Regions from separate parts of the Lysinibacillus sp. FSL K6-0057 genome, predicted to be linked through region 2. Evidence: a T-box and tRNA genes for the amino acid it is inferred to sense, from the RefSeq annotation. Region 2 holds a T-box; the other holds one or more tRNA genes.
What was found. A T-box is a leader RNA that pairs with one kind of tRNA and senses whether it is charged. The one in region 2 lies ahead of argS (arginine--tRNA ligase), so its partner is inferred to be a tRNA-Arg.

Region 1: it encodes a tRNA-Arg, which carries the amino acid that the T-box ahead of argS (arginine--tRNA ligase) is inferred to sense. The anticodon was not compared.

The regions. Positions count from the first base shown of each region.
Region 1 is NZ_CP152047.1:4,149,512-4,165,718, forward strand. It holds gene MHB40_RS20725 (phosphoglycerate kinase) at 1-881, opposite strand, end outside; gene gap (type I glyceraldehyde-3-phosphate dehydrogenase) at 1,429-2,445, opposite strand; gene MHB40_RS20735 (sugar-binding domain-containing protein) at 2,572-3,624, opposite strand; gene MHB40_RS20740 (hypothetical protein) at 3,799-3,921, opposite strand; gene MHB40_RS20745 (glutaredoxin family protein) at 4,183-4,416, opposite strand; gene MHB40_RS20750 (S9 family peptidase) at 4,722-6,995, opposite strand; gene MHB40_RS20755 (TPM domain-containing protein) at 7,144-7,893, opposite strand; gene MHB40_RS20760 (LemA family protein) at 7,893-8,474, opposite strand; gene MHB40_RS20765 (spore coat protein) at 8,608-9,222, shown strand; gene MHB40_RS20770 (amino acid ABC transporter ATP-binding protein) at 9,310-10,032, opposite strand; gene MHB40_RS20775 (amino acid ABC transporter permease) at 10,029-10,739, opposite strand; gene MHB40_RS20780 (basic amino acid ABC transporter substrate-binding protein) at 10,827-11,624, opposite strand; tRNA gene MHB40_RS20785 (tRNA-Arg) at 12,123-12,197, opposite strand; gene clpP (ATP-dependent Clp endopeptidase proteolytic subunit ClpP) at 12,503-13,093, shown strand; gene MHB40_RS20795 (HPr family phosphocarrier protein) at 13,148-13,405, opposite strand; gene whiA (DNA-binding protein WhiA) at 13,518-14,465, opposite strand; gene MHB40_RS20805 (YvcK family protein) at 14,531-15,526, opposite strand; gene rapZ (RNase adapter RapZ) at 15,531-16,207, opposite strand, start outside.
Region 2 is NZ_CP152047.1:2,453,658-2,469,864, forward strand. It holds gene MHB40_RS12035 (amidohydrolase family protein) at 11-757, shown strand; gene MHB40_RS12040 (metallophosphoesterase family protein) at 816-1,535, opposite strand; gene MHB40_RS12045 (ATP-binding cassette domain-containing protein) at 1,682-3,286, opposite strand; gene MHB40_RS12050 (FAD-dependent oxidoreductase) at 3,883-5,769, shown strand; gene MHB40_RS12055 (MFS transporter) at 5,788-6,975, opposite strand; gene MHB40_RS12060 (metalloregulator ArsR/SmtB family transcription factor) at 7,100-7,399, opposite strand; T-box leader at 7,513-7,732, shown strand; gene argS (arginine--tRNA ligase) at 7,777-9,450, shown strand; gene MHB40_RS12070 (MFS transporter) at 9,581-10,774, shown strand; gene MHB40_RS12075 (hypothetical protein) at 11,010-12,113, shown strand; gene recQ (DNA helicase RecQ) at 12,121-13,899, shown strand; gene MHB40_RS12085 (LysR family transcriptional regulator) at 13,970-14,878, opposite strand; gene MHB40_RS12090 (acyl-CoA dehydrogenase family protein) at 15,051-16,207, shown strand, end outside.

The sequences.
Region 1 (16,207 bases), 1.7 Mb from region 2:
AGACCCATCCAATCAGCTGGAATAGCATCTACATCAACGATTTGTGTTTCAGCATCCTGTGAAAATTCATTTGCCACAACAGCATCGACTGGCATATGTAATTGCACGCCTTTTACTTTTGCCTTTTCAATAAATGACTTTGCTAGTTCAATTTTATCTTCTTCTAACAATGATTTACCGATATCATGGCCTTGTGCCTTAATAAATGTAAAGGATAAACCTCCACCGATAATTAAGTGATCTACTTTCTCTAACAGGCTTTCAATAACACCAATTTTATCTTTTACTTTGGCACCACCAATAATGGCTGTAAATGGATGCTCAGGGTTAGACAAGGCTTTACCTAGTACATCTAATTCCTTTTGCATTAGGAATCCAGATACAGCTGGAATATGCTTAGCAATTCCTTCTGTAGAAGCATGTGCTCGGTGGGCTGCACCAAAAGCATCATTGACATAAATATCTGCTAACTGAGCAAATTGCTGTGCTAATGTCGGGTCATTTTTCTCTTCACCAGCATGGAAGCGTACATTTTCAAGCAGTAGAATATCTCCATCTTGCATGTTTGCAACGGCTTCTTCCACCACTTGCCCAATGGATTCATCAAGCTTCGTAACAGGCTTGCCCATTAATTCAGCTAAGCGAATGCCAACAGCTGTTAAACGCATGTCTTCTTTTACTTCACCCTTTGGACGACCTAAGTGAGAAGCTAGAATAACTTTAGCACCCTGCTCTACTAAATACTCAATTGTAGGAATAGCTGCACGAATACGTGTCTCATCCGTAATAGCACCATCTGCCATTGGCACATTAAAATCTACACGTACAAAAACGCGTTGACCCTTTACATCAATATCTTTCATTGTTTTCTTATTTAACATGAAGAAACTCCCTTCAAAATTTGTTTTAGTCTTACACCCTTGTGTTTTACCCATCTTGGCTCTACACCATGCTTACTAAATTGAAAAGTCATTTTGGTACTTTTTCAGGGTCACTATCTAGTGTGATTATGATTCTCCAACTTTTGATAATGAACCCTAATACTTGTTTTTATAGTAGCAAAAGTTACCTTCTATGTCTTGCAATCACCATGTATCAATTACGCCTTAGCGTAATTGCGTCCAGATTTTTTTCGAACTTGCTCTAAAAGCTCCTCTTCAAAATCTGTGACATCTGCTGGGGCTTTTATCTTGATTCAGTCTGTGTTTGGACACTCACTGAATCAAAGAGAGCAATTTGTGTATTCATCTCACCACTTATAGAGGTGGGCGTTTTCTGCTGAATTTAGTTAAAAAAGGAGTAAGGGTTATCCCTTACTCCCAATACCCTTGTATATTATATCTATTCGATATTATAAAGGCTATACTTTTTGTGCATAAAAAGCAGTAATATGTCACACTTTTTACTCAAAATGTCGAAATATGATACTTATTTATGGTTTAATCCTTGTTCGGCAATGTATAAAGCTAGGTCCATTAAGCGAGTAGAGTAACCAATTTCGTTATCGTACCAAGCTAAAACCTTCACCATTTTGTTTTCTAATACCATTGTTGAAAGACCATCTACAGTAGAAGAATGATGGTTACCGTTATAATCGATTGATACTAATGGTAGCTCATTGTAATCTAAAATGCCTTTTAATTCATTTTCAGAAGCTTCTTTTAATGCTGCATTAATCGTTTCTTTCGATACATCTGCTTTTAGCTCCACAACTAAGTCAACACATGATACGTTAGGTGTTGGCACACGCATAGAGAAGCCATCTAGCTTACCTTTTAATTGTGGTAATACTTTTGAAACTGCTACTGCTGCACCCGTTGTTGTTGGAATCATAGAAACCGCCCCAGCACGTGCACGACGTGGATCAGAGTGTGGGAAGTCTAGAATTCGTTGGTCATTTGTATAAGAGTGAATTGTTGTCATCATACCGCGTTCAATGCCAAATTTCTCATCAAGCACTTTAGCTACTGGTGCAAGACAGTTTGTTGTACAAGAAGCATTGGAGATTACATCATCAGTTGCTGGGTTATAATCCTCATGGTTTACACCCATAACAAATGTAGGCATTGCCCCTTTTGCTGGTGCCGATAGAATGGCTTTTTTCGCGCCTGCTTCAATATGCTTGCCTACTTCTTCCATTGAACGGAATCGACCAGTACATTCAAGCACTACGTCTACGCCTAATTCGCCCCATGGTAATTGTGTAGGATCTTTTTCAGCATATACTTTTACACGTTGGCCATTTACTACGAAAGAATCTTCATCTGCATTGACTTCAGCATCATAGATACCGTGTACTGAATCATATTTCAATAAGTGCGCAAGCTGACCAGCATCTGTTAAGTCGTTTACGGCTACTACTTCAATTTCATCATGCTTCATTGCCTCACGAAATACTAAACGTCCAATACGTCCAAATCCATTAATCGCTAATTTTAATGCCATTGTTAATTCCTCCAATAATGTGTATTGTCTGTCTCTATGAATAGAGACATCAAAATTTACTTTATGCTCATTCAAAAAGTGTTCTAGCACTTTCTGAGATCGAGTGACATGTTTGATACTTTACCATCATTCAAGATGCTTATTTTCTATAGAAGATAATTGGGCAGCAATTGCTTTGGCTGCTGCTTCATCTGTTACAAATATGGTTTGCTTAGGCGCTACTTTGAAATAAGAAAGCATTGCATTGACCTTTTGTTTTCCTGCTGCAACTGCAATGACTTGCTGGCTATTTTGTACCTGCTCAAGTTGAATACCAATCGTACGTATACGATGAACAATTTCACCATTAGCATTAAAATAATAGCCAAATGCTTCACTTACAGCGCCTTTCTCCTCAAGAATTCGCAAATCCTCTGGAGATGAATTACGACGAATCGCCATTTCCTCTGCGGAGCCAATCCCGTGAATGACGCAATCTGCTTGATCGTAGAATGCCATCATTTCTGTTACCATCGGCTCTGTTAACATCGCTTGATAAGCTTGCTCACTTAAATGCTCTGGTAAAAATAAAGTACGGTACTGTGCCTCCATCTGCATGGCAAATGTTGCAACAAGTGTATTGGCCTGCATTTGCATTTCATGTCCAATCCCACCGCGTGCAGCTACAAAAGTGATATCCTTTTGTCCATCTAGAGGATGTAAAAACTGTGCAAGAGAGGCAACAGATTTTCCACCAGTGACAGCTACTACTTGCTCATCAAAAGCAGTCGACATAAATTGCAATGCTGCTTCTTTGCCTAGCATGGTCAGGATTGTATGATCCTCATTGTAATCACCAGGAACTACGACTACACGCTGGATGCCAAAATGGTTTTCGAGCACTTTTGCAAGCTGTGTTAAACCAGACCATTCGTAAACGATGACTCTTAATTTTTCAATGACTATTTCACCATCATCTGTACATACCATACCCGACTTTTGCGCATCTAATAACCCTTGTTCACGTAAAATATCAGTTTCTTTACGTATTTCTCTTTCTGTCATTTTCAGTGAATCGGCTAGCGCACGTCGTCCGATTGGTTGCATAAGTTGAACGGCTTGCAAAATTCGATATCTTGATTGCAGAAGCGGATACATTTCAGGAAGTAGCCTTTGCTGTGCCTCTGGAACAGTTAACATATCTATCTACTCCCTTAATTAATAGTTGTGGGTTTATTTTTATCCCACTCAATTATTTTGCGTCCCACTTATGCTTTTATTATAATATGCATTGTTTTAAAGTGCAAGTAGTTGAATTGTTTATATTCAAAAAAGCCTCATAGCCATCAACATGGCTACGAGACTTTTTTGTACTTATTTGGTGAAAGATAAAATCGCGTTCTTTTTAAAACCTTCTAAAGCTTTTGTTGCTTCACTTTTATTTGTAAATTCAAAAATACGAACATCCTTTTTCTCAAATACTGTAATAACCCACATTGTAAAATCTCCCTTCACATCATTCATTTTTGTAATATAACAACCACTAAAATTTGTGATACATTCGCTGAACTGTTTTATAACAACTTCTTACTTGATACCTATTCTACTCCGTTTTTTATGAAAAGAAAGTCTAATGTGAAGGTCTTCACAAACTGTTCAAATTCAAAACGCTTTCATTGAACAATTTGTGAATTGTGTGAATTACAGCTAACAATAGAGTCATTTTTTCCGTTAATAACCTTTTATACATTCAGTAAATTAACTGCCTAATTGCTCCATCAAGGTGGCATAATCTAAATTACCATACTGGATTACGACACCATCCTTTTCAACTACAGGAATCATTAGCATATATTTTTCATGTATGCGATCATTTTGCTCAATATCAATCACATCAATTTCAAAGGGAACATCTTCCTGAACAAGCTTTAATGTCTGTAATCCTTCTACACATAAAGGACAATTTGCCCGACTAAAAAATTTAATCTTCATAGATAGCACCTCCCATCTTTATTATAAACGAAAGTACAATGAAGTTATGGCTACTATTCATTGACGATTTATATTTTGATGGATGACGCCTCTAGAATGTTTTTACCAGAATTTAAAAAGCATAATCTTATTCGTTTCAGTATTTCTCAAGTGGATGAACAATAAATTTATAATGGTATTGAGAAACAGGCTCTGTATATTTCTCCATTTGATCGTAAGAAACGCTAGACAAACTCTATTCACCTTATGTAATTAAAAAGGCATTGATTGTGAGCAAGCTACACATCAATGCCTTTCGTTTCAGATTAATTTAAATGACTATCGAAAAATTTCACCATGGCATTATAGAATTCAATTCTATTTTCTTCGTTAGCGAAGCCATGTCCTTCATTATCTTTTAGCATGTATTCTACATCCACACCTCTAGCACGTAAGGCTTCCACAATTTGATCGGATTCTGCTTTGTTCACACGTGGGTCATTTGCACCTTGAGCGACAAATAATGGTGTTTTGATTTTATCTGCATGGAAAACAGGTGAAACAGCTGTTAATAATTCTTTGTCCTTCTCTGGGTGACCTACGCGCTCATAAAACATGTTACGCATAGTTTCCCAGTAAGGTGGGATGGTATTTAATAACGTGAATATGTTAGATACCCCTACATAATCAACTGCTGCAGCATATAAATCAGGCGTATACGTAATACCAGCTAATGTTGCATAACCTCCAAATGATGCACCATAAATACCGATGCGATCAGGGTCTGCAATGCCTTGGTCAATTGCCCATTGGACACCATCTGTAATATCATCTTGAATTTTCAGACCCCATTGCTTATTTCCAGCTTGAAGGAACTCTTTACCATATCCAGTTGATGAACGGAAATTCACCTGTAGCACTGCATAGCCACGATTAGCTAACAATTGTACTTCTGGATTGAAGCCCCACATATCACGTGCCCATGGTCCACCATGTGGATTGACAATAAGAGGGAGATCTTTCACTTCTTTATTTTTCGGTAAAGTTAAATAGCCATTAATTGTTAAACCATCTCGGCTCTTATAAGAAATTGGATGCATTTCAGCAAGTTCATTCGGATTTAACCAAGGACTTAAAGTGGCCAATTCTGTTAATTCATCTGTTGTTGAATCGTAGTAATAATATTTTCCATAGACAGTATCACTTGAAACACTCACAATAAATTTTGTCATTTCTTTATTGTAATCGTTGATACCAAGCTCACTTTCATGCACATTCAGCTTGCTTTGAATTTTACGGAAAAGCTTTTCAAAGTTCTCGTCAAAGAATTGATAATGTGGTTTATCTGTTATATATGCACCATATAGCAATTTATCGTGTTCAGCACTATATAAGACACCCGAAACATCTACTTGATCATTAGACATAATGACTTCTTCATTACCTTTTAAGTCGTATTTCACCACTTCTACTTTGTCTCTACCTTTATTTGATGTAGCATAAATGTATTGATTGTCTTTAGAAAATGCTAGTGGCATTACTTCATCGCCAGCTTCCATTTCAATAAATGGCTTGAATTCATCCTTTTCCGAATCTCTATAAAGAATCGTTCCTTCCACACCATCTGAAGCTACGGCAATTCGCACATTTCCATTGCGATCTGCTAGCCAGCTCGTAATATTACCAGGATTTTTTGCAACATGAGTTGTTTCACCAGTCTTTACATTCAGCTTGTAGACATCAAAAACTGTTGCATCTTCCTTATTCATCATGATAAGTATTTCATCTTTAACACCTTGCAGACCACTTAATATGCCAACTGTGACGTTTGGATATGGTGTTAAATCTTTTTCCTCAGCGCCATTAAATGTTGTAGAATAAATATGGAAGTTTTCATCTCCACCTTTATCCTTTAAATATAGTAAATTATTATCTTTCCAGAAAAATCCTGCAACATCACGATCTTTTGAATTAGAAACACGAACGGGCTCACTATCATCATTCATCTTTTTCACGAAAACATTGGATCTGTTCTCCCAAGCAGAGGAAAAAGTAATGTAATTGCCATCAGGTGAAAGTTCATAACCAAAGTTCCCAGGATTCTTCATAAAGTCTTCAACTGAAATTTCCTTTACACCTTCATGATTGGAACCATTTTTTTCTTGTTTTGCATTGTTTAAAATTTTTACTGCATCTTGTTTTGATATTGCTTCACTACTTAATGATAAGCCATTAAATAAACCAATTTTATTGGCTTTCTCTAAATACTCAGCAAGTGAAGCCTCCTTTTCTTCTTTATTTAACGCTCTTACTAAAATTCGAGCCGCTTCATCATGTTTAATCGTCAAACTTAAATCTGTGAATTCCCCAGCCTTTACCCATTTATCAATAATTTGTTGACGCATTGAATCTGAGCCGTGCTGGAATGTTAAAGTTGTTACAGCTAAATTCAAAAATTCCTGCGCTGTCAATCGTTCTTCTTGTGCTATCACGGTGCTAGTTGTTTCGTTGGCAGCACGAACTTCTTGCATTGTTGCAGGTATAACGACAGAGGTTGTTAAAATAATTGCTAACGATGCGGATAAAAATCTTTTTTTCAAAAATGATTCCTCCCTATATCAGTTTACGTTATATCGATTGTCGATATATTTAAATTATAACAATTCTAGCATTATTGTCAATAATTGAGAGAATTTAATTGATTCATAATGAAAGCGAACTAAACTAATTAGTTCGCCACTACCCCTATTAAAATTTCCGGCTTGCTCCTCCGCCGGCGGAAGATCCTCCACCAAATCCGCCAAAGCCACCTCTACTTGAACGCCCTCCACCAAAGCCACCTGGATAGCCTCCATAGCCTCCACTGCGAGGACCTCCGCCGCCTTTCGAAAAGAACGAATAAATAATAATGACAACGATAATGATTAAGATAATTAACCAAGTGGGCATGTCTTCCCCTTCGGTTGTATGTGCTGGTAATTCACCGTTCCAATTATACTCTTGGGCAACAGCTCGAAAAACTTCAGTATAGGTCGCTTGAAAAGCTTGATCTAAATTACCCGTACTTGCCGAAGGATAAAAGGCATTATCTAAAATGCGTCCTAATTTACCATCTGGTAATGCTCCTTCTAAGCCCTGGCCCACAGCGATTACAACGTCGTTATTCCCTTCCCCTTGACCAAAAGTAGCTAAAATCAAGACACCGTTATTTTTCTCCTTATCACCTATGCCCCATGACCGAATCAATTTTGTTGCATACATCTTTGGCTCTTGTCCATGAAGACTATCAACTGTGACTACCATGATTTCAGCACCCGTACCTTGATCCAATTGCTCTGAATAATGATTTAACTCTTCTTTGACATTCGCTGAAATTACATTGGCAAAGTCATGTATATACGTATTTTTCATGGGTGACGGCATAGCTGCTTTCGTTATATCCGAGAAAAAAAGAAGCACCGAACAAACGATGATCATCTGTACAATGCAACGTTTCATTAATGTGTACCTGATTGACTAAAGTTGATAGATGGTGCTTTGTCAGCTCCTGCTGCGGCTTTAAAGTATTCTTTTTGTTCGAAGCCAAACATCCCTGCCATCAAATTACCAGGAAAACGTTTAACATGTTTATTGAATTGCTGCACCTCATTATTGTAATCCTCACGTGCTACCGCCAGGCGATTTTCAGTACCTGCTAGCTCATCCATTAACTGACGGAAGTTTGCATCTGCTTTTAAGTTTGGATAATTTTCCACAACGACTAGTAAACGACTAAGAGCGCCCGTTAATGCATCATTGGCGACAGCTTGCTCCTCTGGTGAGCTTGCACTCCCCATTTGGGCACGCGCCTCCGTAATACTCGTTATCACCTCTTGCTCATGATTGGCATAGCCTTTCACAGATTCCACCAGATTGGGAATCAAATCATAGCGACGTTGGAGCTGATTTTCAACTTGTGCCCATTTAGAATCAACATTTTCCTCGGCTGTCACCAGGCTATTATATTTAGGTATGAATAATAAGGCGATTACAACAAGAATAATGACAATTATTCCAATTGGTCCAAGCAACTTTTTCAATTTTTAGCCTCCTTGACTTGCTTTTCCTTCTATCATTAGTCTACATTTTTACCTTTACATTTATACCGTATGAAATTGAATTGACTCGACATACTAAATACTGCAACAAAAAATTATTGAGGAGGCGTTTTTTTTGTCACAATCGTTTTACAACGAATCATCCAATCAAACAAATTTCAACCAACAGCATAGCCTAAATCATGGTGGCCATGAAATGATGGACATGCATGAAACAATTGGCGAAATTATTGCAGGTATGAACCAAGCCATTATTTTGCGTCCCCATGTAAAAGACCCTGAATTACTCAACATTTTGGATCGTCAATATAATTTCACTCTAGGTATGTATAATACAATCGTAGAGTCCTTTAAAACAGGGCACGATCCATCTGTTCCAACAGGACGTTACCAAATGGAAACAGGAAATGACTTCAAATATGGCTTAAATCCTGGTCAACCGAAAAAGCCAATGCAAAATGCTAATGAAATAAATGATGAAGCCATTTCTGGATTCTTACTTGGTGCTCAAAAAGGCGCAGCAAAATGTATGACAACCGCTGCGTTGGAGACAACAAACCCTGTTGTTCGTCGCGTTGTTGCAGATAGTATTCCTAACTGCATTGAAATGGGATACGAATTATCCATTTATCAAAATAAACACGGCTATTATCAGGTGCCTCAGTACTCCCAACAGGATATGCAAACGATGCTAAATGCATACGACACAACATCTAATCCCCTTCATTAAATAAGAACAGTCCATGGTGAATACTCATCATGGACTGCTTTTTTTAGCACAAAAAAGCGAACGAGCATGTCGTTCGCTTTTTCAGCTTTATAAAACTTTTCCTAAAAACGCCTTTGTTCGATCGCTTTGTGGATTGCCGAATAGTTCCTCTGGAGAACCTTCTTCTACGATATAGCCTCCATCCATAAAGACTACTCGATCGCCTACTTCACGAGCAAAGCCCATTTCATGCGTCACAACCACCATTGTCATCCCTTCAGCCGCTAGGTTTTTCATAACATCTAGCACCTCTTTTACCATTTCAGGGTCAAGTGCTGAAGTTGGCTCGTCAAATAAAATAGCTTTTGGCTTCATCGCTAAGGCACGAGCAATTGCCACACGCTGCTGTTGACCACCCGATAGCTGCTCAGGATAATTATAGGCCTTGCTGTCGAGTCCAACTTTTTTTAATAGCTCATGTCCTAGTTCTTCTGCGTTTGCACGACTCATTTTACGAATTTGCATAGGTGCCATCGTGACATTATCGATAACAGTCATATGCGGGAATAAGTTAAATTGTTGAAACACCATGCCCACTTCTGCACGTATTTCATTGATATTCGTTTTAGGATCATTAATCTTTACATTTTCAATATAAATAGCACCATCTGTTACTTCTTCTAACATATTAATGCATCGTAGAAATGTACTTTTTCCTGATCCAGATGGCCCAATGACACAGACAACTTGTTTTTCTTGAATTTCATAATCGATTCCTTTTAATACTTCAAGCTTACCAAAGTACTTGTGTAGGTTTTCAATTTTTATCATCTTGCTTCCCGCCCTTCTACCTTAGCTTTACGAGGGACATAACTATTGCTAAATCGTTTCTCGATAAATGCTACAACTTTCGTTACACCATATGTTAAAACTAAATACAATAATGCTGCAACGATATACGGTTCCCAGAAGCGGAAGCTTGCACCAGCTACTACCTTACTAGCATATAAAATATCTGGTGCGGCAATAACTGTTACGAGTGAAGAATCTTTTAATAATGCGATGAATTCATTCCCTAATGGTGGGATCATACGTCTAAATGCTTGAGGTAAAATGACCTTACGCATCGCTTGGTTATGTGTTAACCCAAGAGAGCGTGCAGCCTCCATTTGCCCTTTTGCAATACTTTGAATCCCTGCACGGAAAATTTCTGCATTGTAAGCAGCACAGTTTAAAATAAGCGCTGTAATCCCCGATACCATATAACCTAAAGAATGACCAAAAATTGTTGGAATAACTGCTAAGTGAATTAACAAGATTTGTACAAGCATCGGTGTTCCACGGAATAAATCGATATATAGTTTAGATGGCCAATAAATCCATTTTTTACTCGATAATTTTCCAAGACCTAAAAATAGCCCTAATAGAATACCGCCAAAATAACCACTAAGTGTCAAAATAAGTGTTACGCCAATACCTCGTATAAACATATCTCGGTAGTTCCAGACAATGTCCCAGCGTAAGTCAAAGATGTCCATCCGAAAACCCCATTCCCCTTTAAATTACGAATAATAAATGAGCCGCTAGCAAAATTACTATGTTAGTAGCATCATGTCATTCATTTGTTACTCAAAATCAGTGCCCGTAATTTCTTTTAATTTACCGTTTTCTTTAATCTTTTTAAGACCTTCATTTAATTTATCTAACAATTCTTTATTCCCTTTTTGAACCATGAAGCCATAGTATTCTTTATCGAATGCGTCATCTTCAATTACTTTTAGTTTTTGATCTGGATGAGCTTTCATATATTCATAAACTACCGCATTATCTCCGATAGCTGCATCAACATTACCATTTAGCATCTCTTGAATCGCGATTGGCTGACTTTCAAATGCCATAATATTTGTACTTGCTTCCCCTTGTAGCTTTTTCGCCGCCATATGACCAGTAGCATTAATTTGTACTGATACTTTTTTATCTTTTAATTCATCAAGAGATTTGATTTTTGAATCCTCTTTCACAACAATTAATAATTGAGACTCATAGTATGGTTCTGTGAAATCAAATGATTCTTTACGCTCTTCAGTAATTGTGATTCCTGAAGCTCCGATATTTGTTTCACCATTTTTAATTGTTTGGAAAACTGGTTCCCACCCGATATTATTCCACTCAACTTCAAAGTCCATTTCATCTGCAATAGCTTGTAAAATATCGACATCAATCCCTACAATTTTCCCTGAATCGTCAACAGATTCAAATGGTGCAAAAGTGGCCTCAGTACCAACTTTGTATACTTTCTTGCCATCTCCGCCGTCTTCTGAAGGTGTACTACCAGAAGAAGCATCATCTTTTGTACCACATCCTGCAAGTGCTAATGTTAAAGCTGCGATAATCATCAGTAACATCCAACCTGTTTTTTTCATTGTATTTCCCCCTAGTTCGATAATTTTCCAAAATACGTATTATTTTTCGCAATTCGGAAATGTTAGACTATTAGGTCAATTATATTAACAATATAGTATTTAGACAACAACTTTTCGCATAAAACTAAATATTTTTTCATATAAATTTATAATTAATTCATATAATTTGAAAAAACATGTATAAATCACAAGAAATTAAACCTAAAACTAATATATATACAATGAGAACCATGCCAAATTTCGATAAATTTAGGCAAAAAAAAAGAATCCCCTCAGATAGGATTCTTTTTTTCGACTATTGCTAGTCTCACGTACAGTATGTTCACTAAAAAATAATTTGGAGTTATTGCTTTTTTGAAGGTTTGAAAGGAATAAATAGGGGAATAATGCCAACTAGGACAGTATTCACGTTATTCTTCCTCTCGATCTCCAGTAAGCAGGCTGCTAAACTACTTATTAGGAGATGAGCTATTACAGTATATCAATTCATCAGTAAAATGGCGCCCTCGGAGGGAATCGAACCCCCAGTGCAAGAACCGGAATCTTACGTGTTATCCATTACACCACGAGGGCAAAAGACACAAAAAAAAAGTACTCACTCTAGGCTTACGAAAAGCATGATGTAGATAACCCTCATTTGAAGCATACCTGCAAAATAGTGTCCTGTACTTTAAACTTATAACCTTAATTATTATACAAGCCCATCCTATATAATTCAACCATAGAATGCAAAAACAATTTATTTTTTTTAATTTCACTTTAGCAGGGTTAATATTTGACCTTCCCTGACTATAATGTGTATGATAAGGATACAGCTGAAATACAAAGGAAATTTTCAGTAAAGGTATTCGAATTTAGCTTTTTAAGGAGGATTTAACATGAATTTAATTCCTACAGTTATTGAACAAACAAGTCGTGGTGAGCGTGCATATGACATTTATTCACGCCTACTTAAAGACCGTATTATCCTTTTAGGAAGTGCCATTGATGACAATGTTGCTAACTCCATTGTCGCTCAGCTTCTTTTCCTACAAGCAGAAGATCCAGATAAAGATATCTCACTTTACATTAACTCACCTGGCGGATCCATTACGGCTGGTATGGCTATTTATGACACAATGCAAATTATTAAACCACAGGTACAAACAATTTGTATTGGGATGGCTGCATCAATGGGTGCTTTCCTACTTGCAGCTGGTGAACCTGGTAAACGTTTTGCTCTACCAAATGCTGAAGTGATGATTCACCAACCACTAGGTGGTGCACAAGGTCAAGCGACAGAAATTGAAATTGCTGCTAAACGTATTTTATTCTTACGTGAAAAACTAAATGGCATTTTATCTGAACGCACAGGTCAACCACTTGAAGTCATTGCAAGAGACACAGATCGTGATAACTTCATGACTGCTGAACGTGCAAAAGAATATGGCTTAATTGACCACATTATGCATCGTAGCGATAATAAATAAAAAATAAAAGGCATCACAGATTTGCTCTGTGATGCCTTTTGTGTTCAATGAATGTTAATCTTCATTTTCAATAATTGTTGCCAATGCTGTAACCGCTTGCTCAGCATCGTTACCTTCACTACTTAAAGTAACTTCAGTACCTTTAGCAACAGCTAAGCTCATGACACCCATAATGGATTTGGCATTTACTTTTTTCTCATCTTTTTCTAGAAAGATATCAGCACTAAAACGATTTGCTTCCTGCACAAATAGTGCTGCTTGTCTAGCTTGTAGTCCTAATTTTAATTTAACCTGGACTCTTCTCTCAATCATTCTCAAAACTCCCCTTCACTACCGTTCATCTATTAGTTTTATCTTACCTCACTTACTAGCAAAAGAACAATAAGCGATTAGCATGACATTCATACCTGAAAAGTATGATAACTTAACCACCTATTTTTTCACCGCGCCTTAATGCATCAGCAATCTCATCAATTTTTCTCAATCGATGGTTGACACCTGATTTACTAACCGTTCCACTAGATACCATTTCACCAAGCTCTTTTAATGTCACATCTTGGTATTCTACACGGAGACGTGCTATTTCACGAAGCTTCTCTGGTAGTTGATCAAGACCAATTGAATTTTCAATAAATCGAATATTCTCTACCTGCCGTAATGCTGCACCAATGGTTTTATTTAGGTTGGCTGTTTCACAGTTTACAATACGGTTGACACTATTGCGCATGTCTCGCAATATGCGAACATCTTCAAATTTCATCATAGCCTGATGTGCACCAACAATATTAAGGAAATCCGAAATTTTTTCTGCTTCCTTTAAGTAAGTCACAAAACCTTTTTTACGTTCGATTGTTTTGGCATTGAGTTCAAATTCATTCATCAAATCCATTAATGCTTCACCATGCTCTTTATATAAAGAATACACCTCTAAATGATAAGCTGATGTTTCTGGATTATTGACAGAACCTCCTGCTAAAAATGCACCTCTTAAATAAGCTCTTTTTTGGCCACTCTTTTGAATGAGCTTTCTTGAGATCGTATGGTTAAATTGAAAGTCGTCTGAGATGATTTCTAAATCAATTAACAGCTCACGCGCACCTTCTCTTACACGGCATATATACACATTATTTTTTTTCAGTCGCATTTTCTTACGAACCAGTAATTCCACATTGTACGGATACAATTTTTTCATAATCGTATATAGTCTTCTGGCAATTGCAGCGTTTTCGGTTTGCACGTCTAAGCTTAGTTGTTTATTTGCAAAGGATAATGAACCATTCATACGAATTAGGGCAGAAACTTCTGCTTTCATACAATGATTGTCCGCTTCTATTTGTGTTAACTCTTTTTTTGTTTCAGAAGCAAAAGACATATCACGCCCCCCTTTCAATCCTGATTTCTATGTATATGTTCATCTTACCATATACAATAAAGCCATTATGTTTCTATTATTGGTCCTCTTACTTTTTGATGGTAAATATCAGCATAATCTACCAGCCATTCTGCAACATTCGCAGCATTATGCCGAACCGTGCCATCTGGACGAATTGTAGCAATGTCTCGTTTAATAACTTCTAATCCCATGCTTTCAAGCTTTGCTACGTCAAATGTCACTGGTTCCGCTCTTTCTTCTTTATACAGTTCTTTTACAGGGTTAGGGAGTTCTTCATCATTTACTAAAATGGAATCGATAAAGTCATGGCCAACATGCTTATGTATAGCTGTTACATGATCGCCTGCTGTATAAGAAATGGTTTCACCCTTTTGTGTCATTAAATTACAAACATATATTTTTCTTCCTTTAGCCTTAACAACTGCTTCTCCTATCTCCTTAACAAGCAAATTCGGAATAATGCTTGTATACAAGCTTCCTGGTCCTATTAAAATATAGTCGGCACGAAGTATAGCACGAATAGCTTCTGGTAACGGTTGCACATTTTCAGGTACTAAAAAAACGCGATTAATGCGTTTTGTCGCTGTCGGGATTTTTGATTCGCCCTCAATAATTGAACCGTCCTCAAGCACAGCATGTAAGGCGATTTTTTTATTAGCAGCTGGTATTACTCGACCATGAACTTTTAAAACCTTTCCCATCTCACTAATAGCATGACTGAAATCTCCAGTAATGTCAGTGAGTGCCGTAAGCATTAAATTCCCTAAGGAATGACCTCGTAAATCTTCAGATGCTGAAAAACGATATTGAAACATTTGCTCTACAAGGGGCTCAATATCTGATAATGCTGCAATTACATTGCGTACATCCCCAGGTGGTGGAATATCATAATCATCACGTAAACGCCCTGAAGAACCGCCATCATCTGCTACTGTCACAATAGCAGTAATATCAAATGGGTGGTGCTTCAGCCCGCGAAGTAACGTGGAGAGCCCTGTGCCACCACCAATTACCACAAGCTTTGTTTGCTTTTTCCCCATTCACTCATTCCTTTCTACGATTAATATCACGATGCGTAATAACCGTATTTTCCTTGCCCGCAAAATATGCCCCAAAAAATTCTGCTAATGTCACGGAGCGATGCTGGCCCCCAGTACAACCAAAAGCAATAACAAGCTGTGATTTGCCCTCTTGTCGATAGAGAGGAATCATAAAGTCTAATAAATCCGTTAGTTTTTGTATGAGGATTTGCGTGTCTTCCAAAGCTAAAACATAAGAAGATACCTCTGTTTGAAGACCCGTTTTTGGACGTAGCTCCTCCACATAATATGGGTTTTTAAGAAAACGAACATCAAACACTAAGTCCGCATCAATCGGCATACCATGTTTAAAGCCAAAGGACATAATGTTAACGGTAAAAATAGTATCTGCCTCACTCGCAAATTCTTTGACAATTTTTTCACGCAATTGCTTTGGTTTCATATTAGATGTGTTATAAACAAAATTAGCACGGCCCTTTACTTCAGATAAAAGTACTCGTTCCTGTTTAATTCCATCTAGAGGTAAACCGTTCACTGCTAATGGATGGGCACGTCTTGTTTCTTTATAACGTCTGACTAATGTGGCATCATCTGCATCTAAAAATAAAATACGAGCAACAATATCGCCTTCTTTTAGTATATGGTCCAATGCGCCAATTAGAGCATCAAAAAAGTCGCCTC
Region 2 (16,207 bases):
GGGATGGATGATGAGAATTTTTGATGCCCATTTTCATATTATTGACTTTGATTTTCCGATTATTGAAAATCAAGGATATACACCACCGAGCTATGTAGTAGAGGATTATCAAAAGGATACAGTGAATCTCCACATAGCAGGGGGTGCCATTGTATCAGGGTCTTTTCAAGGATTTGACCAAGCCTATTTATTAAAAGCATTGAAACAGCTGGGTCCCGCATTTTGTGGGGTAACGCAATTACCTTATTCAGTTACGGATGATGAAATTGTTCATTTACATAACAATGGGGTAAGGGCATTACGCTTTAATAGTAAACGAGGTGGCTCAGAGGATTTATCGCAGCTAGATACATTTGCACGAAGGGTTTATGATTTGGTGGGCTGGCATAGTGAGCTCTATATCGATGCGAAGGAATTACCAGAGATAGCCGCCACCATTGAAGCTTTACCAGCCATCTCCATTGATCATTTAGGGTTGTCGGAAGAAGGGCTGCCACATTTATTAAAGGTGGTAGATAGGGGGGTACGTGTCAAGGCGACTGGCTTTGGTCGTGTGGAGCTAGATGTGAAGCATGCGTTACAAGCGATTTATAACGTCAATCCAGATGCGCTCATGTTTGGAACAGATCTGCCGTCCACAAGAGCCAAACGACCTTTTCATGATGGGGATGTGGAATTGATTCAACAGCTATTTGATCAACAGGCTGCTGATAAAATTCTTTATAAGAATGCGCTGCAATGGTATTTCCAGCGTTGAATACCAAAAAAGAATCCATTTTGGCATTAAAATGGATTCTTTTTTGATTGTGACGGTACTAAGCATTTCGATAGTTGGCAAACATAATTTCATTATAATATTGATCTAATTGGGGCATACCCAGCTCTTTTGCGATCATTAGCTCAGCCTCTCGGTCATATGGTACTCTAATGAATTGGATGGCATTGTTTGAATAGGTTCCATCTAGGATCGCATAGGAAGCGGAAGTTAGGTCAAGTGAATTACCGACACTCCCCACATTACAAAGAATTCCTTGTTTATATGTATGTAAAAAAGTTGTATGGATATCGCCATAAAACACAATATCAGGGCGTTTCTTGTAATGGATTGAATTGGTTACTTCATTATTTTCAAACATAGATAAACGCTTTTCAAGTGGATGACTCGGTAAAATACGTTCAAATTCACTTCTTGGAGATGCATGGAAAAATCTAATGAGCTGCCCATTTAACTCAAGGTCAATATGGAAGGGGAGGGATCCGAGGTACTGATAATCTTTTGCTGTTAATCGATCTTTCAACCATTGAAGATAATCATTGTCAGTAGGGGATTGAATAAATACGTCCCAATTGCCTCGAACGACTTGTTCGCAGTTCTGTTGGATAAGCTCTATACATGCAGATCCTTGAGGGCCTTTGCCGATTAGATCACCTAAACAAAAAATTCTGTCAATCTTTCTTAAGCGAATGTCGTTTAACACGGCCTCTAATGCCGTTTTATTGCCATGAATATCTGAAATAATTGCAATTTTCTTCATGAAGCTTCCCCCTCATCAGTGCTATACTTCTTTATTCTATAAAAATCCTTATAATCCTTTAAAAACCAGATAAACGCAAAAAGACATACATATTTAGCAAACAAAAAAACCCTCTACCAACATGGGGTAGAGGATTTTTGTAAAGCTTAGCTTAAGCCTTGGCTATCTTTCCACTCTAAAAATTCATCATATGTTAATTGCTTATCTAAAATCGAGCCGTCTTCACGGATTTCGATGACACGGTTAGCGATTGTTTGAATGAACTGATGGTCATGTGATGTGAAAATCATCGCGCCTTTGAAACGAATTAAGCCTTCGTTCAATGCTTGAATAGATTCAAGGTCAAGGTGGTTCGTTGGTTCATCTAATAAAATAACGTTTGCTGTCGCAAGCATCATTTTGGATAGCATACAACGTACTTTTTCGCCCCCTGATAGAACAGCAGGGGATTTTTTTACTTCTTCACCAGAGAATAACATACGTCCTAGGAAACCACGTAGGAAGCTTTCTGTTTCATCATCTGGAGAATATTGACGTAGCCATTCCACTAATGTTTTCTCAGAACCTTCAAAGTACTTGTCATGATCGTTTTCGAAGTAGCTTTGAGATGTCGTTACACCCCATTTAAATGTGCCAGCATCTGCTTCTTTTTCTTCCATTAAAATATCAAGAAGTGCTGTTTTCGCCATAGGGCTACCAAGTAAAACAATTTTATCTTCTTTGTTCAATGAGAAGCGAATGTCCTTGAATAATGTTTCACCTTCATTACTTGCCGTTAGGCCTTCTACTGTTAGGACATCATTACCGATTTCACGACCGATTTGGAAGTTGATGAATGGATATTTACGGCTTGATGGCTTAATATCATCCAGCTCAATTTTATCCAGCATTTTTTTACGAGATGTTGCTTGCTTCGATTTAGAAGCATTCGCAGAGAAACGTGCGATAAACGCTTGTAATTCTTTAATTTTCTCTTCTTTTTTCGAATTTTGGTCTTGTGCCATTTTTTGCGCTAATTGAGAAGATTCATACCAGAAATCATAGTTCCCTACATATAATTGGATTTTCGAGAAGTCCAAATCCGCAATATGTGTACATACTTTGTTTAAGAAGTGACGGTCATGGGATACAACAATAACTGTATTCTCAAAGTTAATGAGGAACTCTTCCAGCCATTGAATCGCCTTTAAGTCAAGGTGGTTGGTAGGCTCATCGAGTAATAGCACATCAGGCTGACCAAACAGTGCCTGTGCAAGTAATACTTTGACTTTGTCAGAACCTTCAAGATCACCCATTAGCATGTAATGAAGATCATCTGAGATACCTAAACCGTTTAATAGTGTAGCCGCTTCTGATTCAGCTTCCCAACCGTTTAGCTCTGCAAATTCACCTTCTAGCTCTGCAGCACGCATGCCATCCTCATCTGAGAAGTCTTCCTTTGCATAGATAGCATCTTTTTCTGTTTTCACGTCATAGAGGCGTTTATTCCCCATAATGACTGTGTCGAGCACTGTATGCTCATCGTATTCGAAGTGGTTTTGTTTCAGGACGGATAAACGTTCGTCCTTGCCCATCGATACATTCCCTTCCTGTGCTTCAATTTCACCAGAAAGGATTTTTAAAAATGTTGATTTACCAGCACCATTTGCCCCAATTAAACCGTAGCAATTGCCTGGTGTGAATTTTATATTTACGTCTTCAAATAGTTTACGATCGCCATAGCGAAGACCTACATTACTAACTTGAATCATGCAAGTTCCTCCTTTTTTCACAATGGCTCTAGTATAGCATGAAATATGTTCCATAGTCTATAAACATTATTAAATCAAGGTTTGGCGTTCTTTCCACATTTTTTGTTAAACATAAACTGAATAAAGATACAATAAAAAATTAAATTTGGTGTAACTTTCTGCGAGCGTGAGGCGTCTATATTGTAGTGTGATTAACTATTTTTGAAAAAGAATAGAAATTTGACATCATTTACCATGGAGATTTTAGTTGCTTCTTCACAAAGGTATCGTCTAAAATGATTCTGACTGTTTTTTTATGTCAAGTGAATCATCACTGGTGCCCACAAGCCCATCCCCGTTTTGAATGCCAGCTATTCGTTGCTCTTTCATTCATACTAGATTGATGTTGCTAAAGTTAGAATAAAAAACATCACAATCCTCATAAATGATTTCATTCATTTATCTTGATGATAATTTCATAGAGAATACTGTAAGCAAAAGCATTATTCGTTTGCGGTAATGATATGCCTGCATTCAACTAGGACATTCAGCCCTTGAGGCGGGAATGATGATTAAATAAACACATCGATGGAAATTTTAACAATTGGAGGTATATTATGGGTAAGGGCTTATTATGGACAGCCACTTGTGTAATAGTAGTTTTACTTGGGTTTGGTAGCTACTATTTTATTAAAGATATAACAAACTCTATGGCATACAATAAATTAGTGGATGAGTATAAAAAGCCAGAACCAATTGAACATATAGAGGCAGAATATGATGTCATCGTCATCGGTGGTGAACCAGAGGGTGTGGCTGCGGCGGTGGCTGCTGCACGAAATGGTGCGAAAACATTGCTGGTCGAAAAACGACAAGAGTTAGGTGGATTATTTACATATGGTATGCTGAATTTCCTTGACATTCCTCGTGATGGCCATAACAACTCGATTAGTGAGGGGATATTTAAGGAATGGCATGAGCTTGTTAGAGGGAAAGACGCTTTTGGCATTGTAGGTGCTAAGGCTGCTTTTAAAAAGCTGATCGATGAAGAGCCTAACTTAACCTTATCTGTGCAAACCGAGGTCGTGAAAGCGAATGTCAAACAACAACAATTAACGTCTGTGGAATTAAAAAATGAGTACGGTACATATGTTGTAACAGGAAAATCATTCATTGATGCCACACAGGATGCTGATTTTGCTGCCATGTCGGGCGTTCCTTTCTTTGTAGGTGGGGAAGATATTGGCATAAAGGATAAACGCATGGCTGTGACCTTAATGCTGCATTTAAAAAATGTCGATTGGGATGAAGTGAAAAAAGCAGCTAAATCCAATGTATTTGGCGGTGCCAATTTAAATCAGACCGTTATGTGGGGCTTTACAAAGCTGCATGATGAATACAAGCCTTTGCAAGAGGGCACAAGGTTACGAGGGTTGAATTTAGCACGTGTAGATGATGAATATTTCATTAATGCCCTACAGATTTTTGGTATTGATGGCTTGAACGAACCTTCAAAACAAGCGGCCATTGTCGCAGGGAAGAAGGAAACGCTACATATTCTAAAATATTTACAAGCAAACTTCCCTGGGTTTGAAAAGGCTGAAATTGTTAGCTATCCAGAAGAACTCTATGTACGAGAAACGAGACATATTTGGGCAGAGTATCAATTACCAATGGCTGACCTTTGGAAAAATAGTGATCAGTGGGATAGCATTGGGATTGCCTCTTATCCAGTCGATGTGCAAGCACAAACGCCTCATGATTACGGCTATGTGATTGCTGCACCAAAGCAATATGCCATTCCTTTCCGTTCGTTAGTACCAAAGGACATTGATGGCTTACTGGTAGTTGGACGCTCTGCAGGTTATTCATCACTCGCTGCTGGTAGTGCCCGCATTGTTCCTACAGGGATGGTGACAGGGGAAGCGGCTGGGACTGCGGCTGCTCTTGCACAGAAGCATGATGTAACCTTTAGAGACATGAGCAAGGATAAAAAATTAATCGCTACGTTACGAGAGCAATTGACTAAACAAGGTGCCTATGTCGACTCATTTTCTGTAGACTATCCATATCAAGAGGAATGGTATGATGAAGCCATTCAAACGCTCATTAATTATGGCCTTGTAGTGGGTGGCTATGATAATGACTTAAAAGTAGACAGTAAGGCGACAAAAATAAAGTTTGCTAAAATGTTAAAAGAGAGTATGCTACGTGCTGGTGGAGAAAGTGCATCAGGCATGAAGGATCAGCTCGAAATTGTCATCAATAAAGTTTATAATCAAGGCGATGAAGCTATTGAACGAGATGAGCTAGCTCAGTATTTGGCTGATGTCCTCATCGGTGAATCCAATGCGACTAGCTGGGATACATTAGTTGAAAAAGGAATGGTCACGGAGCAGGTAGCCAAAAAAATCTCTGACAATAAGGAACTAAAATTAAAAGAGATGTATGCCATTATGGCTGATGTTATTCATTATGTAGAAAAGAAACACTCCTCTTCTTGAGGAATGTTTCTTTTTTTTCTATTGTCTATCCTTTTGATCCAATTGATAGCTTATATATGTTAGCACGGAAGCTATGAGTGCTAACATTCCACCAGCCCATGATAGTTTGTCTAGACTCCCCGTGGCAACAACAATCCCTCCAATTGCGGCCCCTAATGCAATGCCCACATTAACAGCTACAGGGGTTAATGAGGATGCAAAGTCTTTGGCAGACGGGGAATACCTTTCTGCTAGATCCATAAAGTATAGTTGAACAGTTGCATTCACAGCATAAAGCATGACAGCCATTAACATAATACTCATCAAACCCAGCCACGTGTAGGACATCGTGAAATAGAGGGTAAATAAGATAATGGCCTGAAAGATGAATGTATAGCGCAATTTACTAAGACCGTTATGTTGAGCGATCTTGCCAGCTAAAAGATTACTAAAGATCGAAAAAAAACCATAGATTAACAGAACAATACTGATATATTTCGTATCAATCCCAAGTTTGTTTTCTAAAATTGGCGTAATAAAAGTATAGATTGTGTATGTTCCAGCAATCGTAAAAACAGGAATGAAGAATGCTAGAATGATTTTAGGTTGCTTAAATAAACTTAATTGGTCTGATAGCGAACCTTTTGTTCCTTTACTATTCCGAGGTAGCACAAAGAGGCTGATGACAAAGGCAATCCCTCCTAATAGAGCCGTTAACCAGAATGTCATATGCCAATTACTCCATTGACCCACCATCGTTCCTAGCGGTACACCCATAACGTTGGCAATGGTAAAACCAGCAAATAGTAAGGCGATGATAGAGGATCTTTTTTCCTTTGGCATACAATCATTTGCTAAAGACATAGATAATGCTGTTAGCACACCGCTGACAACAGCCGTAACAACTCTAGAAGCCATTAAAATACCATATGAGCTAGCTAAGGCACTTACTATATTTCCAAGTATAAAGATAGCAATGAACAGTAACATGAGTGGATATTTTGCAAATCTACTAACAAAACCGGTTAAGATAGGTGTACCAATGGCATAGGCAATCGCAAATCCAGAAACCAAGGAACCAGCAGTGGCAATGGTAATGCCTAAATCTGTTGAAACCTCTGTTAATAATCCTACAATGACAAATTCACTTGTTCCCATGACAAAAGTTAATAATGTTAAGGTAAAGGCTAAAATTTTATGTTTATGACTAAGTGTATTTTCTTTCATCAAATAATGACTCTCCTTTTATATTTATATATCGAGAATAATCGATATATTATGCGAAACCTAATCAGTATAGCGTATCTATTTATCGTGAATAATCGATATGATAACTAAAACAGAAACCCAATTAATCATTTTGGGTATCTGAGACAAGAAACGAAGCAATTTGATGAATCGTTTCTTCTTTTAATTTATAATATGTCCATTGACCATGACGAAAAGATTCGAGAAGTCCAGCTTTTTGCATCATATTTAAGTAGTGAGAAACGGTTGATTGAGAAGTTTTAGCTTTCTCTTGAATATCACCAACACATACGCCTCCTTCGATACTCACTTTTGGGAAATGTTTCTCAGGTTCCTTCAGCCACTGTAAGATGTTTAGCCTCGTCTCGTTTGATAACGCTTTGAAAATTTCAATTGGTTCCATATGACGATAATATATCGAATTATCTCGATATGTCAATTGCTAAGTACCGTCATTTTACAGTAAAAATGGTTGACGCCAATAAGGAAGTCCGGTAATATATGTAAAAATCATAGAAAAATTCGATGAAAAAGAGAGTAATTGATGGGATGACTGGCAAGCGAGTTAGGGATGGTGTGAGCCTAATGCAGGGACCATGAATGAAGCGCACTTTGGAGAAGATTCTCGAACAAGTAGTAGAGAATAGCGGGGCGTCACCTCGTTAACAATGGAAAGTGGTCATGTCACATGGCAACTAGAGTGGTACCACGGGATTATCATGCTCTCGTCTCTAATTTTAGAGGCGAGGGCTTTTTTATTTGGACAGGAGGAGAATTAAGATGAATAAACAAATCGCGGACAGTATAGCAGTCGCATTAAATCAACAAATAACAGGAGAGGAAATATTGTCATTATTAGAAAAACCAAAAAGCTTGGAGCTAGGGGACGTGGCCTTTCCATGCTTTACTCTAGCAAAAGTGTGGAAAAAATCTCCACAAAGTATCGCTGCAGATATAGCAAGTCAATTAAACCATGATAGTATCCAGCGTGTGCAAGCTGTTGGAGGCTATGTCAATATTTTTCTAGCTCAAGAAAAGGTGACGCAACAGGTGTTAAGCAAGATTCTGCGCGACAAGCAACAATATGGCACTATGCCAACAAAGATGGAAGCAGTCGTCTTGGATTTTTCATCTCCAAATATAGCGAAGCCATTCTCGATGGGACATTTACGTTCAACGGTCATCGGCAATGCCTTAGCAAATATTGTAGAGAAAAATGGCTATCAAGCCATTCGTATCAATCATTTAGGGGATTGGGGTACACAGTTTGGTAAGCTGATTGTTGCTTATCAGCTATGGGGAAACAAACAGGCCATTTCAGCGTCACCGATTGAGGAGCTATTAAAGATTTATGTGAAATTTCATGAAGAGGCAGAGCAAGATCCAACACTGAATGAGCAGGCTCGTGCCGCCTTTAAAGCATTGGAGGACGGTGATGCAGAGGCACTGGCATTGTGGCAATGGTTCCGAGATGTGTCATTAGTAGAGTTTCAAACAATATATGAGCTGTTAGGAATTGATTTTGATGCCTTTACAGGTGAAGCCTTTTACAATGACAAAATGACACCGGTTGTGACAGAGCTAACAGACAAAGGGCTCCTTGTGGAATCAGACGGAGCGTATGTTGTAGAGATGGGGGAGATGCCTCCATGTTTAATAACGAAAACGGATGGGGCCACACTTTATGCAACGCGTGATTTAGCAGCCGCCCTGTATCGTCAACAGCACTACCAGCCCAAAAAGATGTTCTATGTCGTTGGCAATGAGCAGTCCCTCCATTTTAAACAGCTTTTTCAGGTCATCGAAAAAATGGGCTATCCTTGGGCAACGAATCTACAGCATGTCCCATTTGGCATGATGCTGAAGGATGGCAAAAAAATGTCGACTCGTAAAGGCAAAGTGGTGTTATTAGCAGATGTGCTAGCAGAGGCCATTGCGACGGCGAAGCGTAATATTGAGGAGAAAAACCCTCATCTTCCAAATAAAGAGCGAGTAGCACAGCAAGTGGGCGTTGGAGCAGTAATTTTTAATGATTTAAAATACCATCGCCTAAACGATATTGAATTTTCAATCGAACAAATGATGAATTTTGAAGGGGAAACAGGACCATATGTGCAGTATACGTATGCGCGTATTTGCTCCATTTTAGACAAAGCAAATGCACCTTCTCAAGACATGATATTCACACCATTAGGTGAGCAGGCTTGGCCGATTATCTTATTACTGGAGCAGTTTCCAAAAGCGGTATCTATGGCTTTTGAGCAGGCTGATCCGTCCCAAATAGCGAAATATGCCTTACTACTGGCACGTTTATTGAATAAATATTATGCACAGCACAAAATATTAGCAGATGATGAACAACAAGCATCACGTCTCGCACTTTGTCATAGTGTGGCCATTGTCTTAAAAGAGTCTTTAGCCTTATTGGGTATTGAATCCCCTGAAAATATGTAATAAACATTAGCCATTTAAAAGCAAATGATCCAATCATTGACCATCCATCGAAAACATGGTAAAAGGATAGAGGAATCGATGCAAGTTTTTCATAAATGAATGTTGCGTAATAGTAGAGAGGATCGAATAAATGGCTAAAAAACAATGGACCGTTTCACTCACCCTAGTGGTCATTAGTATATTTTTTGTAGCACTCAACATGAGACCAGCCGTCACGGGAATAGGACCGCTTTTTAATGTGCTGATGACATCGTTACATGTCTCGACTACAAGCATCAGTTTTCTTACATCCATCCCCGTTTTTTGTATGGGCTTGTTTGCACCTTTGGCTGTCCCGCTACAGCGAAAAATGGGCACGAAATCAGCTATCACCCTTTTAGTGACCCTCCTTGTTGTCGCCAATGGGCTACGCTTTTTCCAAGCAAGCTATTTCTTGCTCATCGTGACAAGCTTCGCAGCAGGCTTAGCGATTGCGATGATTGGTCCTATTTTAAATGCTTATATTAAGAAAAAGTTTCCCGAACGCTTCACGACAGTTGTCGGTATTTATTCATTCGGTATTGGCGTAGGGGCTACTTTAAGCGCGGCCTTAACCGTGACTTTTTATCAGGGGTTCGGTAATAGCTGGACAGTCGCCCTCGGCATGTGGTCAATACTCGCCGTAGTCGCGCTCGTTATCTGGCTATGGGCGATTCCATCCGGGCACAACGAGCAGCTGCAACAAGTAACTGCGACAGAACATGCCCGTAATCCGTGGACATCTAGACGTGCTTGGGTGATCCTCTTGTACTTTGGTTTACAAACGTCGCTCTTTTTCTCGATCATGTCATGGCTCACACCGCTACTACAGGATAAAGGCCTGTCATTAGAGGCAGCAAGTGCCATGCTGACCATAATGTCCGTTGTACAAATGATAGGGAATATGGCGGTGCCAATTCTCATGGAAAAATGGCCAAGTCGAATGGCCTGGCTGCTAGTGTTAAGCTTTGTTGGCGTGATTGGATTTATGCTACTGTGGCTCACATCGGGTATTTACCTATGGCTGGCTATTTTATTAATTGGCTTTATGTTAAGTGGACTATTTCCAATCGGTCTATTGTTGCCTCTTGATGAAGCCAAAAATGATCAGGAGGCCACGAGCTGGTCATCCATGGTGCTAGCAGGTGGCTTTATGGTAAGTGCGATTATCCCCATCCTAATAGGCGTTTGCTATGATTTAACAGGTAATCATACATGGACGTATCTGATCTTTGTCCTATTAATGCTTGGCATTTTGGCAACGACTGGACTGCTAAGAAAAAAACATCGTAAGAGACATGTGTGACGTTGCACATGTCTTTTTTGGTGAAAATTATTTTGAGGGTATGATATCCTTCCATTCTCACAGCAAATTTCGTCTTCCCTCAATATTAATAGGTAGAAAGAAATGAATTGAGCATAGTAGCTGCATTTTTCTAATATTGATAATTTCATAATAATATTATGTAAACTTGAAACATCCTCACGCCTTGATTATGATAGAGAAGAGAGAATGTTGAATAGAAAGTTTTGGTGAAGGTATGTATAAAAAGATGCTCGTTTTAGGAGCGACAGCTTTACTTGTAGCAGGCTGTGACAGTCAAATAGGTACAGGTTGGTTTCAAAATAAAAAGGCAGACGTGCAAACAGAGGGAGCGGTGACGAAGCAACAGGAAAAAATTGTACCAGAGGTCAAAGTGATTGGAGAGCATGGTGTTGGTGCAGGTATTATTATCAAGCAACAGGATGATCAACTGTATATTTTAACGAATGGCGCACTGGTGGCATCCAAACCAACTGCCCTTGTTCAATTTGGTGAGGACAAGCTGGTAGCAGCAACTATTCATGTCATGTCAACAGCCTATAATATGGCCATGTTACGAGTATCCTATCAAGCGGATGTGCAAGTGCCTAATCTCTATGAAGGTGAGCTCAATCAGCTAGCTGTTTATGTGAATGGTTTACCTTATACGATTCAAAAATACCAAGATAAGGTAGCGGCCTATTTTATAAAAGCAGAACAATCCATACCTCTAGGAAGCCCTGTCATGGAGGCTGAAAATGGAGCCATTGTCGGTCTTTATGTTAATCGACAACAGCAGGGAGAGTCCCAGCCATACATATTGCCTATAAAGGAATTTCAATCATCCATTGATGAATGGATTGACGAGGGCATGACAGCCAGTGTACGACTATCCCAATCGAAAAATTTATATCCCTATATCGAACAAGGGGATAAAGAAGCTGTACAGCAAGCAATCGAACAATATGGAGAAAATGTATTTGCGTATAATACCGATGAAATTAAGCTATTTTTAGATACGTTTCACAAGCATTTAAAGGGTGCAGTGACAATTCAGGATGCAAGTGTCATGAAACCCATTGTCGGGACAGAGGCGATACAGGAAACCTTGGCTAGTATGGTTGCCTACTATGCTTCCAAACAAGCCAAAATTCATTTCGCTGACACGGACATTCAGGATATTCGCGTAGAAGGACAGTGTCTCATCGTGCAAGCCAAAACGGAATATATGCTGACGAATGCTGCTGGACAGGAGGCACTTGCCTACTCCAACATGCTGTATGAGCTAGAAAAAAATGAACAGGGCGAGTACAAGCTACTTGGTCTCACAAATGAGGAGTGAATTTTGCATGGAGCAAGCAAGACAAATGCTACAGCATCATTTTGGCTATGAAACCTTTCGCCAAGGACAAGAACAAATTATTGAACAAACATTACAAGGGCAATCAAGCCTTTGTGTCATGCCAACAGGTGGAGGGAAGTCCATTTGCTATCAAATTCCAGCGTTAATGCTTGAGGGGTTAACCATCGTCATTTCACCTCTGATTTCACTGATGCAAGATCAGGTAGAGGCTTTACGAACGGCTAACATTCCAGCAGCCTATATCAATAGTACGCTAACGGCACAGGAAGTGGATGAAACGATGCAACTTGCTAGTGCCGGTTATTTAAAGCTCCTCTATATTGCACCAGAGCGACTAGAAAGTACTACGTTTCTTCAAGCATTGTCGTATTTATCTGTGCCATTACTAGCGATTGATGAGGCTCATTGTATATCGCAATGGGGGCATGATTTTAGACCAAGCTATCGTTCCATTCACAAGCTTTTTACGCTATGGCCACAAAAGCCCACTGTTTTAGCGCTGACAGCCACTGCGACGCCAGCGGTTTGTGATGATATTCGTCAATTGTTAGCGATTGATGAGCGAGCAACGGTCATGACAGGCTTTTCGCGTGAGAATTTGGCGCTTTCCGTGTTAATTGGCGAAAATAAAGAACGCTATATAAAAAATTATGTACAAAAAAATCAACAGGAAGTCGGCATCATTTACGCTGCCACTCGAAAAGCGGTAGATGCGATTTATGATATGCTGAGTCGCTCTGGTGAAGCCGTTGCAAAATATCATGCGGGTCTATCAGAGGATTTGCGAATGGCTGAGCAGGAGCGATTTTTAAAAGATGAGGCACGTATCATGGTGGCAACGAATGCTTTTGGTATGGGTATTGATAAAAGTAATGTGCGCTTTGTGTTGCATTATCAGATGCCTCGTAATATGGAGAGCTATTACCAAGAAGCGGGTCGTGCTGGGCGAGATGGTCTGCCAAGTGCGTGTATTTTATTGTATGCTTCAGGCGACGTCCAAACACAGCGTTTTCTTATTGAACAAAAACAGGACGAAGCGCGTATTACCCAGGAGCTAGCCAAACTTCAAACAATGGTGGATTACTGCCATACAGAGGGCTGCCTCCAAAATGCGATTTTATCGTATTTTGGGGAAGAGGAGGAGGAGCCTTGTGGGCGTTGTAATAACTGCAATGATGGACGAGCAGTAACAGATGTGACGGAGGATGCGCAAAAGGTGCTAGCCTGTGTTGTACGCATGGGCCAAAAATTCGGTAAGACCATGGTAGCACAGGTGTTAATTGGCTCTAAAAATCAAAAAATAGCTGAGTTTGGCTTTGCACGATTATCGACCTACGGCATCTTAAAGGGGAAATATGCCTCAAAGGATGTATCCAACTTTATTGAATTTTTAATTGCAGAGGGTTTATTGGCCGTGAAGCACGGTACATTCCCCACAATTTATGTATCAGCAGAAGGCAAGGAAGTACTGCTTGGCAATCGACACGTCATGCGCAAGGAAGCTGTCACGGTGAAGAAGCTGGTGGACAACGATCCATTATTCGAACATTTACGTGTGCTGCGGAAAGAGATTGCTGACGAGGAAAAGGTACCGCCCTTTGTTGTATTTTCGGATAAAACGTTACGTGAAATTTGTGATAAAAAACCATCCGAGCTTGAAGGGCTACGACATATTAGTGGGATTGGTGAAGTAAAATTCGAAAAATACGGCATTCGTTTCTTTAATGCGCTCCAATCTTATTTGGAAACAACATCGAATAGTTAAATTCCATTGAAGTGCTTAATTCAAAAGAATTAGGCACTTTTTTTATTGGGCAAGCATCTTAAAGACGCTCTTATTCTGATTTGGCGATATTCGCTTTCAGGTATTTTAAAAACTCTTTTGCTGCCAAAGAGAAATGCTTTTTCTTAGACCGTACCCATCCAAAGGAACGTTTATTGGATTCAAAATTTATTAAGGGTATGGGGACAATCTCTCCATTCGTGACATAATGATCATCCTGTAAAGCTATATCCATCAAAAAGGTGATGGCTAAGCCCTCTGCAACAGCTTTTTTGATGACTTCGGTATTGTTAGTGGTAAATAAAATATTAAGAGGGCCATACTTATGCATAAATTTTGTAATAGAATCCTTCCATATTACCCCATCATACATGACGATTGTTTCATGGATTAGCTCCTCAGGTGTGATATAGTCACTAAATGCAAGTGGAGAATGCTTGCTGACACATACCATGATTTTGCCCTCTATTAAGGCTTCGAAAACCAATTCTTCATGTGCATTCCAATCTATATCATCAAGCATTGCTAAGCCAATATCGATCTTCCCTTGAATTACTTCTTCAATAATCGTTGGTGACTTTTTTTCGGTCATATGGATACGAAAGGAAGGGTAATCTTTTTTAAAGCTTGTTAACGCTTTAAGTAAAATGGGCAGAAAGAAGCTAGGGCTAGCCGTTATATTCAATTCCCCGTTTATGAGGGAGGTTTGCTCTTGTGCTTCTTCCTGTATTTCTTCCAACTTCATCACAATTTCATAGGCTTTTTTTATGATATTTTTCCCTTCGGCTGTTGGTATGGCGCCTAGCCGTGAACGTGTAAACAAGGAAATACGTAATTCTTGCTCTAAGTTCGTAATGGATTTACTGATCGTTGATTGTGAAACATGAAGATTCTGTGCTGCGATGGAAATCGATCGTGTTTTAGCTACCTCAACAATGTATTTTAATTGCTCTATATGCACAATCATCCCTCTTTTTATATGAATTATATTCAAGTATCTATGATATTTTACCATTTTACTTTATTCACAGCCATATATAAAATAATGAGCAAGAATATTTTTATTATTCTAAAAATTTAAAGTGGAAACGTTTTCGTTCTGAGATTGAACGAGTGTTGGAAAGGAGTACAGTATGCAAGCAACAGGGACAATTGATTATCTTGATCAGTTAAAGCAGAAGTTACGAGCGTTTATTGACAATGAACTATTACCGTTTGAACGGGAGCATGAAATGGATGCAGAGCAAAAGATTTCGATGGAGCAAATTACATGGGTTCGAAAGCGATCAAAGGAGCTTGGATTTTATGGTATCAATCTACCAAAGGAGTTGGGAGGACAGTCGCTTAGCTTAAAGGGACTATGCGTTTTAAAGGAAGAGCTTGCAAAATCAGGCGCGGTTTTATGGGGGCATGTTTTGGGTGAAATCGGTGGACCTTTACGTATTGGTCAGATGATAAACGTTTTTACGCCAGACCAATTAACAAAGTACGTCATGCCAGTGATTAATGCTCAAGAAGGTTGTTGTTTTGCATTATCAGAGCCTGGTGCAGGATCTGATGCCCGTGCCATTCAAACAACAGCTATACGGGATGGTGATAGCTACATATTACATGGGAAAAAGCATTTTATTAGCGCTGCACCCTATGCTGACTGGGCAATTGTTTTGGCAAAGGAAATGGTAGAGCCAACTAATGTAAGCGTTACTGCCTTTATTGTAGAGAAACAGACAGAGGAACGACCAGGTTTTGAACTTGGCAAGATTCAAGTGCCTATATCGGGAGAACATAGTACAGCTGAGCTGATTTTTAACCAATGCCGAGTGCCTGCTACGAATATTCTCGGTCAACGAGGCAAGGGATTGATGCTGGGGCTTAACAGAATCAATGAAAACAGAGCGTCTTGGGGAGCTACCTACCTTGGGGTAGCACAACGGCTATTAGATGAAGCAGTTGATCATGCCAAAGAGCGTAGACAGTTTGGTAAACCAATTGCGGAATTTCAAGCTATTCAACATATGTTAGCGGAAATGGCCACTGAACTCTATGCAGCACGTTGTATGCTCTACGATGTGATCGAACGTATGGACCATGGTGAAAACGTGAGAGGGCAAGCATCTATGGTGAAACTGTATACCTCTGAGGTTGCCAATCGAGTGGCAGACAAGGCAGTTCAAATCTTGGGTGGTCAAGGGTTAATGAAAGGACATCCTGTAGAGAAAATGTATCGAGATGTACGGATGTTTAGAATTTTGACGGGTACATCTGAAATTCAGAAAAACATAATAGCTAA